2 regions of the Janthinobacterium sp. Bl 1 genome follow, and region 2 is predicted to be linked to the other one. Evidence: predicted binding sites of a transcription regulator. Region 2 holds the regulator's gene; the other holds the start of a gene.

Region 1 (4,477 bases), 2.9 Mb from region 2:
ACGGGAGCGCGCAGCATGGCCAGGCGGATCAGCGGCGCCGGCGCCTTCAGTTCCACATACACGAACAGGGCGGCGCCCACGCAGGCGGCCAGCAGCAGCGCCACGTTGCGCATGCCGAAATGGCCGCGCCCCAGCGTCATGGCCAGCGCATAGGCGGCCAGGGTCAGCGCCAGCAGCAGGGTGCCGCGGTGGTCGAACACGGGCCGCTTGGCGTTGGCGCCGCGCTGGTCGGCCGGCAGGAAGCGCCAGGCCATCAGCAGCGCCACGCCCGCCAGCGGCACGTTGACGAGAAAGATAGATTGCCAGCCGAAGCGGGCGATCAGCAGGCCGCCCAGCGCGGGGCCGAGCGTGGTGCCGACGGCCGACATGGTGCCGAGCAGGCCCATGGCGCTGCCCGTTCTGGCCTTGGGCACGATGCTGCCGACGAAGGCCATGGTCAGCGCCATCATGACGGACGCGCCCAGGCCCTGCAGGGCGCGCGCGGCGACCAGCAGCCACAAGGTGGGCGCCAGCGCGCACAGGATGGAGGCAACGGCGAACAGGGCGATGCCGGCCAGCAGCAGGCGGCGCCGGCCGATCATGTCGCCGAGGCGGCCCACGCTGACGATCAGCGCGGTGATGGCCAGCAGGTAGGACAGCACGATCCATTGCACATCCTGGAACGGCGCATGCAGGGCCCTGGCCATGTCGGGCAGGCCCACGTTGGCGATGCTGGTGCCCAGCGCGGGCAGCAGCATCGCGAGGGACAGGCTGGCAAGGGCGCCGCGCACGGGTAGCGGGCCGGCCTGCTGCTCGGGTGGTACGGGTTTTGACGGCGAATTCATAAGGTGGCTTATCCTCCAATAAGGTCATTACATGGTACTGAGGGATTTGGCATGGCGGAAGACGCAGCAAGTGCACTTTGTTGTTGCGTTTGACGCCAACAGGGTGGCCCGCGTGGACAGTCTACAGCGCGTTGAGCGGTATCTTCAGGTAGCGCACGCCATTGTCTTCCGGCTCGGGCAGTTTGCCCGCATTGATGTTGACCTGGATGGCGGGCAGGATCAAGGTCGGCATGTCGAGGGTGGCGTCGCGGCTGGTGCGCATGGCCACGAACTGTTCTTCCGTAATGCCGTCGCGCAAATGGATGTTGCTGGCCCGCTGTTCGGCCACCGTCACTTCCCAGCGCGCTTCGCGGCCGTTGGGCGGGTAGTCGTGGCACATGAACAGCCGCGTCTGCGGCGGCAGCGACAGCAAGCGCTGCGCGGAGCGGTACAGCAGGGCAGCGGAGCCGCCGGGGAAATCGCAGCGGGCCGAGCCCACGTCGGGCATGAACAGGGTGTCGCCGACGAACACGGCGTCGCCGATCTGGTACGCCAGGTCGGCCGGCGTGTGGCCTGGCACGTGCAGGGCGCGCACTTCCAGCTGGCCGATATGAAATACCTGGTCGGGCGCGAACAGCTGGTCGAACTGCGAGCCGTCGGCCCTGGCGCCGTCCTGGTGGTAGACGGCAGCGAACGCCTGCTGCACCGTCTGGATGGCGGCGCCGATGGCCACGTCGCCGCCCAGTTGCTGCTGCAAATAGGGCGCGGCGGACAGATGGTCGGCGTGCGCGTGGGTTTCCAGCAGCCAGCGGCACTGCAAGCCGTGTTCGCGCACGAAGGCGATCACCTTGTCGGCCGAGGCGGTCGAGGTGCGGCCTGCTTTCGGGTCGTAGTCGAGCACGGAGTCGATGATGGCGCAGTCCCGGCCATCGGCCTCGTAGACAACATAGGTGACGGTGGCGGTGGCGGGGTCGAAGAAAGCTTGGATTTGTGGAGTCATCACGGCGGCAGGGGGCGGGCAGGGAATAACATTATATCGCCAGAGTTCGTTCGAAAAATGTTGAAAATTAACATTTAACATGCGAAAAACAGATAAGCGAGAGGGCTATGCGCGCGACTACCGTGCGCACCCTGTGTCTTGCTGCGTGCTAACCTCATTCTTCCAAGGAGGAATTCATGAACGATATCACTGCACGCAGCGAACAATACCGCGGTTTTACGATTTCCGTGACCCCGCAAAAGGATAACGACGACTTATGGGATTTTACCTACCGCCTGCAGCGCGAAGGTGAACCCGAGGCGCAGGCGATCACGCGCAGCCGCACCCTGGGCGGCTATGCGGCGCCCGAGACGGCTTGCACGGCGGGCCTGGAAGTGGCCAGGACGGAAGTGGACAATTTGCTGCGCCCTTGAGCCAGCATAAATCGTTTAGCCCGAAAGTGCGCCTGGCGACGGCCGGCGCGTGAAACACGTCGCTGCCAGTCGCGCTTCATGCTACGATTTCCAGTATTGAGTCAGTCACCAAGGAGGCACCCCATGAATAGCAGTTCTAAAATTCACTATAAAGGCTGGGAAATCGTTCCCCTGGCCGTGCCCACCACCGATGGCAAATGGTCGGCCAGTTGCGACATCGAACGCGCCACGGCGGAAGGCCTGGAAGTGTTCGAAGGCTCGACCATGCAGTTCGTGCGCGACGACGAGGAGGGCGCCATTGCCGCCGCCTGCGAAGAGGCCGTGCGCCAGATCGACAATATCATCGCCAATCCGCTGGTGCGGCTGGCCTAATTTGCCCTGGTAGTATCAGTGGTATCAGTTGTATAAATCAGCCGGCGCCCGCCGGCTGTTTTTATTGCGCGTCTTGCCAGCCTGGGCTTTCATCGCCTTGTCTGCGCGTCTGTTTCATATTTCAATAAATGTTTCAAAATGAGTTTCATGAAACAATAGTGAAACGTTTTTGACGCCAAACGTGACATCGTTGTTCCGCTGCGCCACAGCGCATGGTGCGTGGCCTCATGGCCATTTGCCTGCCTTTTCACTCTGCATTCGACGGTTTCCGTCCAGACAGAAGGGTCCTGGCACGGCATTTGCAATACTGATGCTCATAGCCACTCCGTGAAACATTCGGGACCATCCGAAACCCATAAGGTGAACACATGACTCAATACTCCGCAGGTGCCGCATTCCGCAAGGCCGTCCAGGAAGAATCCCCGTTGCAAGTCGTCGGCGCCATCAACGCCAACCACGCCTTGCTGGCCAAGCGCGCCGGTTACAAGGCCATCTACCTGTCCGGCGGCGGCGTCGCGGCCGGCTCGCTGGGCTTGCCCGACCTGGGCATTTCCAGCCTGGACGACGTGCTGACCGACATCCGCCGCATCACCGACGTGTGCGACCTGCCGCTGCTGGTCGACGCCGACACGGGTTTCGGTGCATCCGCCTTCAACGTGGCGCGCACGGTGAAATCGATGATCAAGTTCGGTGCGGCCGGCCTGCACATCGAAGACCAGGTGGGCGCCAAGCGCTGCGGCCACCGTCCGGGCAAGGAAATCGTGAGCAAGGAAGAAATGGTCGACCGCATCAAGGCGGCCGTCGATGCGCGCACGGACCCGAACTTCGTCATCATGGCGCGCACCGATGCGCTGGCCGTCGATGGCATGGAAGCGGCACTGGAACGCGCCGTCGCCTGCGTCGAGGCGGGCGCCGACATGATCTTCCCGGAAGCCATCACGGACCTGGACATGTACGCCACCTTCGCCAAGGCCGTCAACGTGCCGATTCTGGCCAACATCACGGAATTCGGTTCCACGCCGCTGTTCACCCTGGACGAACTGCGCAGCGCCCACGTGGGCCTGGCGCTGTATCCGCTGTCCGCCTTCCGCGCCATGAACAAGGCGGCGGAAAACGTCTACCAGGCGCTGCGCCGCGATGGCACGCAAAAGAATGTGCTCGACACCATGCAGACGCGCATGGAGCTGTATGAATCGATCAATTACCACGACTTCGAGCAAAAGCTTGACGCGCTGTTCGCCGCGCAAAAGAAATAAACAGAAGCAGGGGCCGCATTCCGGCCCCGCAGTGATGCAAACGAGACTAGTCAATTTTTGGAGAACACAATGACCGCACCGCAAGCCGCCACTTTCAAGCCTAAAAAATCCGTCGCCCTGTCCGGCGTCACCGCCGGCAATACGGCGCTGTGCTCGGTCGGCAAGACCGGCAACGATTTGCACTATCGCGGCTATGACATCCTGGACGTGGCCGACAGCTGCGAGTTCGAGGAAATCGCCTACCTGCTGGTGCACGGCAAGCTGCCGACGTCCGCCGAACTGAAAGGCTACAAGGCCAAACTGAAATCCTTGCGCGGCTTGCCGTCGGCAGTGAAACTGGCGCTCGAAGCGCTGCCCGCCGCCGCCCACCCGATGGACGTGATGCGCACGGGCGTGTCCGTGCTGGGCTGCACCCTGCCGGAAAAAGACGACCATAACGCACCGGGCGCGCGCGATATCGCCGACCGCCTGATGGCGTCGTTCGGCTCCATGCTGCTGTATTGGTACCACTACAGCCATAACGGCAAGCGCATCGAAGTGGAAACGGACGACGATTCGATCGGCGGCCACTTCCTGCACTTGCTGCATGGCGAAAAACCGTCGGCGTCGTGGGAAAAAGCCATGCACACCTCG
Region 2 (4,477 bases):
TGACGCCGGCCAGACGGGGGCGAAGAAGCGCGCCACCATGGCCGCGTCGACCTCGTCCAGGCTTGATGGATTCCAGCGCGGCGCATTGTCCTTGTCGACCACCAGCGCGCGCACGCCCTCGAGCACTTCGCCATGCTCGAAATTGTGGCGCACCACGGTGCGTTCCAGACGCAGGCAATCGGCCACGCCCAAGTGAGCCCCCCGCTGCAGCAATTCCAGAGTTACCGACATCATCAAGGGCGAGCGCAGACGCATGGCCGCCAAAGCCTTGCCGGCGAACGCGCTGTCATCCTGCGCCAGCGAAGCCATGATGGCCGCCACGGAACCCGCACCGAAATGGCGGTCCAGCGCCGCGCGCGCCACCGCCAGCGAAGAGACGCCTGCCTGTGCCTGGAATGGCGCCGCCAGCGCCTTGATGGCCACCGGCAAGGCCTCGCCCGGCGTCGATTCGAACAGGGCCAGCAGCGCCCCGATCTGCGCCTCGGGCAGGTAAACATCGGCCAGGTCCGTGTACAGGGCGTCGGCCGCGCTGATCGTCAAGCCCGTCAAGCCCAAGTACAGGCCCAGCTGCCCGGCCAGGCGGGACAGGAAATAGCTGCCGCCCACATCGGGAAACAAACCAATATTGACTTCAGGCATGGCCATGCGCGTGCGGCCCGTGACGATGCGCAAGCGGTTGCCGGGCCCGGCTTGCGCCACGCCCATGCCGCCGCCCATCACCACGCCATCCATCACGGCGATATACGGTTTCGGATAGAAATGAATCACATGATTTAACGCGTATTCTTCCGTAAAGAAATCTTCCAGCAAGGCGCTGCCGCCTTGCGGCGTGGCCAGGCCCGCATCGTAAAAGAAACGGATGTCGCCGCCGGCACACAGGGCTTTTTCGCTGCTCGAGCGGATCACCACGGCGTCCACCTGCGGATCGTCGCGCCAGGCCAGCAGGGCCGCGCTCAGGGCGCGCACCATCTCCAGCGACAGGGAATTCAAGGCTTTCGGACGGTCGAGCACGATATGCCCCGTACGGTTGCGGATGGCAGTCTGGACGAAGTCGCTCATGGCAGGCGTGAAAAAAGTGAAAGTACAAACATTCTAGCGCCTGCGCGAGGAACATTGCGTTCAAAAGGTCAGGGCGCAAAAAAGGGCGCAATGTGCGCCCTTAGTTGATCACAACGGTTGAAAGCGCGGGCCCTTAAACGGCGGGGGCGAATTCTTCTTCCGAGCTGTCTGGCAGATGCTTGATCGCCTCTTTACCGTGCCCTTGCACTTTGGTTTTGTATTTCATCACTTGCCTATCGAGCTTGTCGATCAGGGCATCGATCGCGGCATACAGGTCTTGTGCCAGGCTTTCCACATAGACGGTTTTGCCACTTAAACGCAGGTTGACTTCGGCCTTTTGACGTTTTTCTTTCTCTTTGAGGTTATCCACGGTCAGAATCACGGCGATATCGATAACTTGATCGAAATGACGTTTCACGCGCTCCAGCTTCGTTTGTACGTATTCACGGATGGCTGGTGTCACTTCGAGATGATGTCCGCTGATGGTGAGATTCATACACACTCCTAAAGATGATCGGGTTCGTGCGGTCCATCCTATCCGGCCCGCAGAGGAACCGAAAAAAACTTACAAACACTTACGCAGGCTCACTGGCGGAATTTTCAACGCTTCCCGGTATTTGGCAACAGTACGTCGCGCAATCACCATGCCTTGTTCCCCCAGCATGTCCGCAATCTTACTGTCGGATAAAGGATTTTTAGGGTCTTCTGCTCCTGTCAGTTGCACGATCAATGCCCGTATCGCCGTCGATGACGCTTCGCCCCCCGCTTCGGTGGCGACGTGGCTACCAAAGAAATATTTCAACTCGAACATGCCGTGCGGGGTCAGCATGTACTTTTGAGTTGTTACCCGCGAGATAGTACTCTCGTGTAAACCCAGTGTATCAGCTATTTCACGGAGCACAAGGGGGCGCATGGCAACGGCTCCGTGCGAGAAAAAGTTCTTTTGTCTTTCTACTATCGCCTGTGCGACGCGCAGGATCGTGTCGAAACGCTGGCGCATATTCTTGATCAACCACTTGGCTTCCTGCAACTGTGCGCCCATGGCGCCCTCGCCCTTGCCCTGCTTGAGCAAGTTGGCATACATGGCATTGACGCGCAGGCGCGGCATGACGTCGTTGTTCAGGGTCACTTGCCAGCCATTGCGCGCGCGCTTGACGACGACGTCGGGCACCACGTAATCGGACACGTCCGATGCGAATACGGCGCCCGGATGCGGATTGCACTGGCGAATCACCGTCTGTGCTTCGCGCAAGTCTTCATCGTCGCAATCGAGGGCTTTTTTCAGCTTGTTGAAATCGCGCTGGGCAAACCAGGCCAGGTGCTTTTCCACGATGACGAGGGCCATGCGCCGCGTCACCATGGCGATGTGCGGCAAGCGCTTGATCTGCAGCGCCAGGCATTCGGACGCATTGCGCGCGCCCACGCCGGGCGGATCGAAACTTTGCAGCAGCGACAAGGCCGTGCGCATCTCGTCGGCATCGATTTCCAGCTCTTCCGGCAGACGCGCCAGGATGTCGTCGAGCGTCTCTTCCAGATAGCCATTGTCGTCGAGCGCGTCGATGATCAGCTCGACCAGCGCGCGGTCGCGCAACTCGAGCACCGTCACGCGCATCTGCTCCATCAGGTGTTCGCGCAAGGTGCAGTGATGGGCCTCGAGTTGCGGGCGCGAATCTTCGTCGTCGGGCGCCTTGCCCCGGCTCGCCTCGCTCCAGTCGCTGTCGCCGCCGTCCGCAGCGGCCGGGCCCTCGCCCGCCTCGCCGTCAAAGGTTTCCGCTTCGGCCGGCGCGGCAGGCGCCTCCTGGCCTGGCGGCTGGGGCGGCGCTTCAGCCGGCGCGGCCGTGGAACTCAAGGCCCCGTCGGACAGCAGGCGCAGCGAACGGTCGAGCGGATCGTCGAGGCGCTCGAGCAAGGGATTGTCCGTCAGCAGTTGCTCGAGCTCCTGGTGCAATTCCAGGGTCGACAATTGCAACAGGCGTATCGATTGCTGCAACTGCGGCGTCAGTGCCAGGTGCTGCGAAGTGCGCAGCTGCAATGATTGTTTCATTGGCTTACATGCGGAAGTGTTCGCCCAGATAGACCCGGCGTACCGACTCGTTCGCGATGATGTCGTCGGGGCGTCCCGACGCCAGTACCGAGCCCTGGTTGATGATATAGGCACGGTCGCAAATACCCAGCGTCTCGCGCACATTATGATCGGTGATCAGCACGCCGATATTGCGCTCCTTCAAGAAGCGCACGATGCGCTGGATCTCGATCACGGCGATCGGATCGACGCCGGCGAACGGTTCATCGAGCAGCACGAAACGGGGATCGGTGGCCAGCGCGCGGGCGATTTCCACGCGGCGGCGCTCGCCGCCCGACAGGGACAGGGCCTGGTTCTCGCGCAGCTTTTCAATCTGCAAATCGGCCAGCAGTTTATCCAGGCGCTCCTCGATCTCGGCCTTCTTCAAAGGACGGCCTTCGACGGTCTGGATTTCCAGCACGGCGCGGATATTGTCTTCCACCGTCAGCTTACGGAAGACGGACGCTTCCTGCGGCAGATAGGACAAGCCCATCTGCGCGCGGCGGTGGATCGGCAGGCTGGAAATGTCCACGCCGCTGATGTCGATGCTGCCGCCGTCCGACGGCACCAGGCCGACGATCATGTAGAACGAGGTGGTCTTGCCGGCGCCGTTCGGGCCCAGCAAACCCACCACTTCGCCGCATTCGACTTGCAGCGAGACATCATGCACGACTTGCCGCTTGCCATAGGTTTTTTGCAGACCGCGAACGATCAGGGTGCTGCCGCAACGAGTATTGTCCATTATTTCTTTCCTGGCGCAGGCGTGGCCGGCGCTTTCTCCGCTTGGGGCGCCTTGGTCTTCGGCTGGATCACCATGCGCACGCTGCCGCCATCGGAGGTGCTGGTGCCGCTGTCGGAATTTTCCATCTTGAATACTTCCTGGCGGCTGTCATACGAGATGAAGGCGCCATTGGCCACGTCGGTCACTTTCGTGCCTTCCAGGCGCGTCAGCTTGGCCTTGGAAAACAGTTTCACCACTTCCGTTTTGTTGTCGTATTCCACGCGCTCCGCCTCGCCTTCGACCCACAGGTCGCCCGCGCCATCGCGCTTCTGGCGGAACGTGGCCAGCTTGCCGGGATCGGCCCAAAAGGTGATGAACTGGTAGCCTTGCGGGTCTTCCGTGATCAGGGCCCGGCCCGCCTTCATGGTCAGGGTGCCCTTGACCAGCACGACGTCGCCCGTCAGGGTACGCACTTGCTTGACGTCATCGACGTGGCCGCTACGTGCCGTGATGACGGCTTCCTTCTCGGAATCGGCCTTCTCGGCATGCGCCACGCCCATGATGGCCAGCGAAAATACGGTCAACAGCAAGATGTTCTTCATAGTAGGGTTTCCTTGTTTCATTCTGTCATTGTG

What was found. The regulator sigma-54, encoded in region 2, starts transcription at its own class of promoters, with help from an activator protein. The targets are predictions, from matches to a motif close to TGGCANGNAANCTGCTTT.
Region 1: prpB (methylisocitrate lyase) is a predicted target of sigma-54. The motif match lies at 2,877-2,894, and genes of this name have one in related genera.

Annotation. Positions count from the first base shown of each region.
Region 1 covers NZ_CM177086.1:4,259,659-4,264,135, reverse strand. Annotated here, with positions in the region: partial or broken gene AC4BCN_RS19120 (MFS transporter) at 1-824, opposite strand, end outside; gene AC4BCN_RS19115 (MBL fold metallo-hydrolase) at 946-1,803, opposite strand; gene AC4BCN_RS19110 (hypothetical protein) at 1,980-2,216, shown strand; gene AC4BCN_RS19105 (hypothetical protein) at 2,340-2,588, shown strand; gene prpB (methylisocitrate lyase) at 2,957-3,844, shown strand; gene prpC (bifunctional 2-methylcitrate synthase/citrate synthase) at 3,914-4,477, shown strand, end outside.
Region 2 covers NZ_CM177086.1:866,307-870,783, reverse strand. Annotated here, with positions in the region: gene AC4BCN_RS03925 (enoyl-CoA hydratase/isomerase family protein) at 1-1,059, opposite strand, end outside; gene hpf (ribosome hibernation-promoting factor, HPF/YfiA family) at 1,193-1,555, opposite strand; gene AC4BCN_RS03915 (RNA polymerase factor sigma-54) at 1,625-3,103, opposite strand; gene lptB (LPS export ABC transporter ATP-binding protein) at 3,108-3,863, opposite strand; gene lptA (lipopolysaccharide transport periplasmic protein LptA) at 3,863-4,444, opposite strand; gene lptC (LPS export ABC transporter periplasmic protein LptC) at 4,470-4,477, opposite strand, start outside.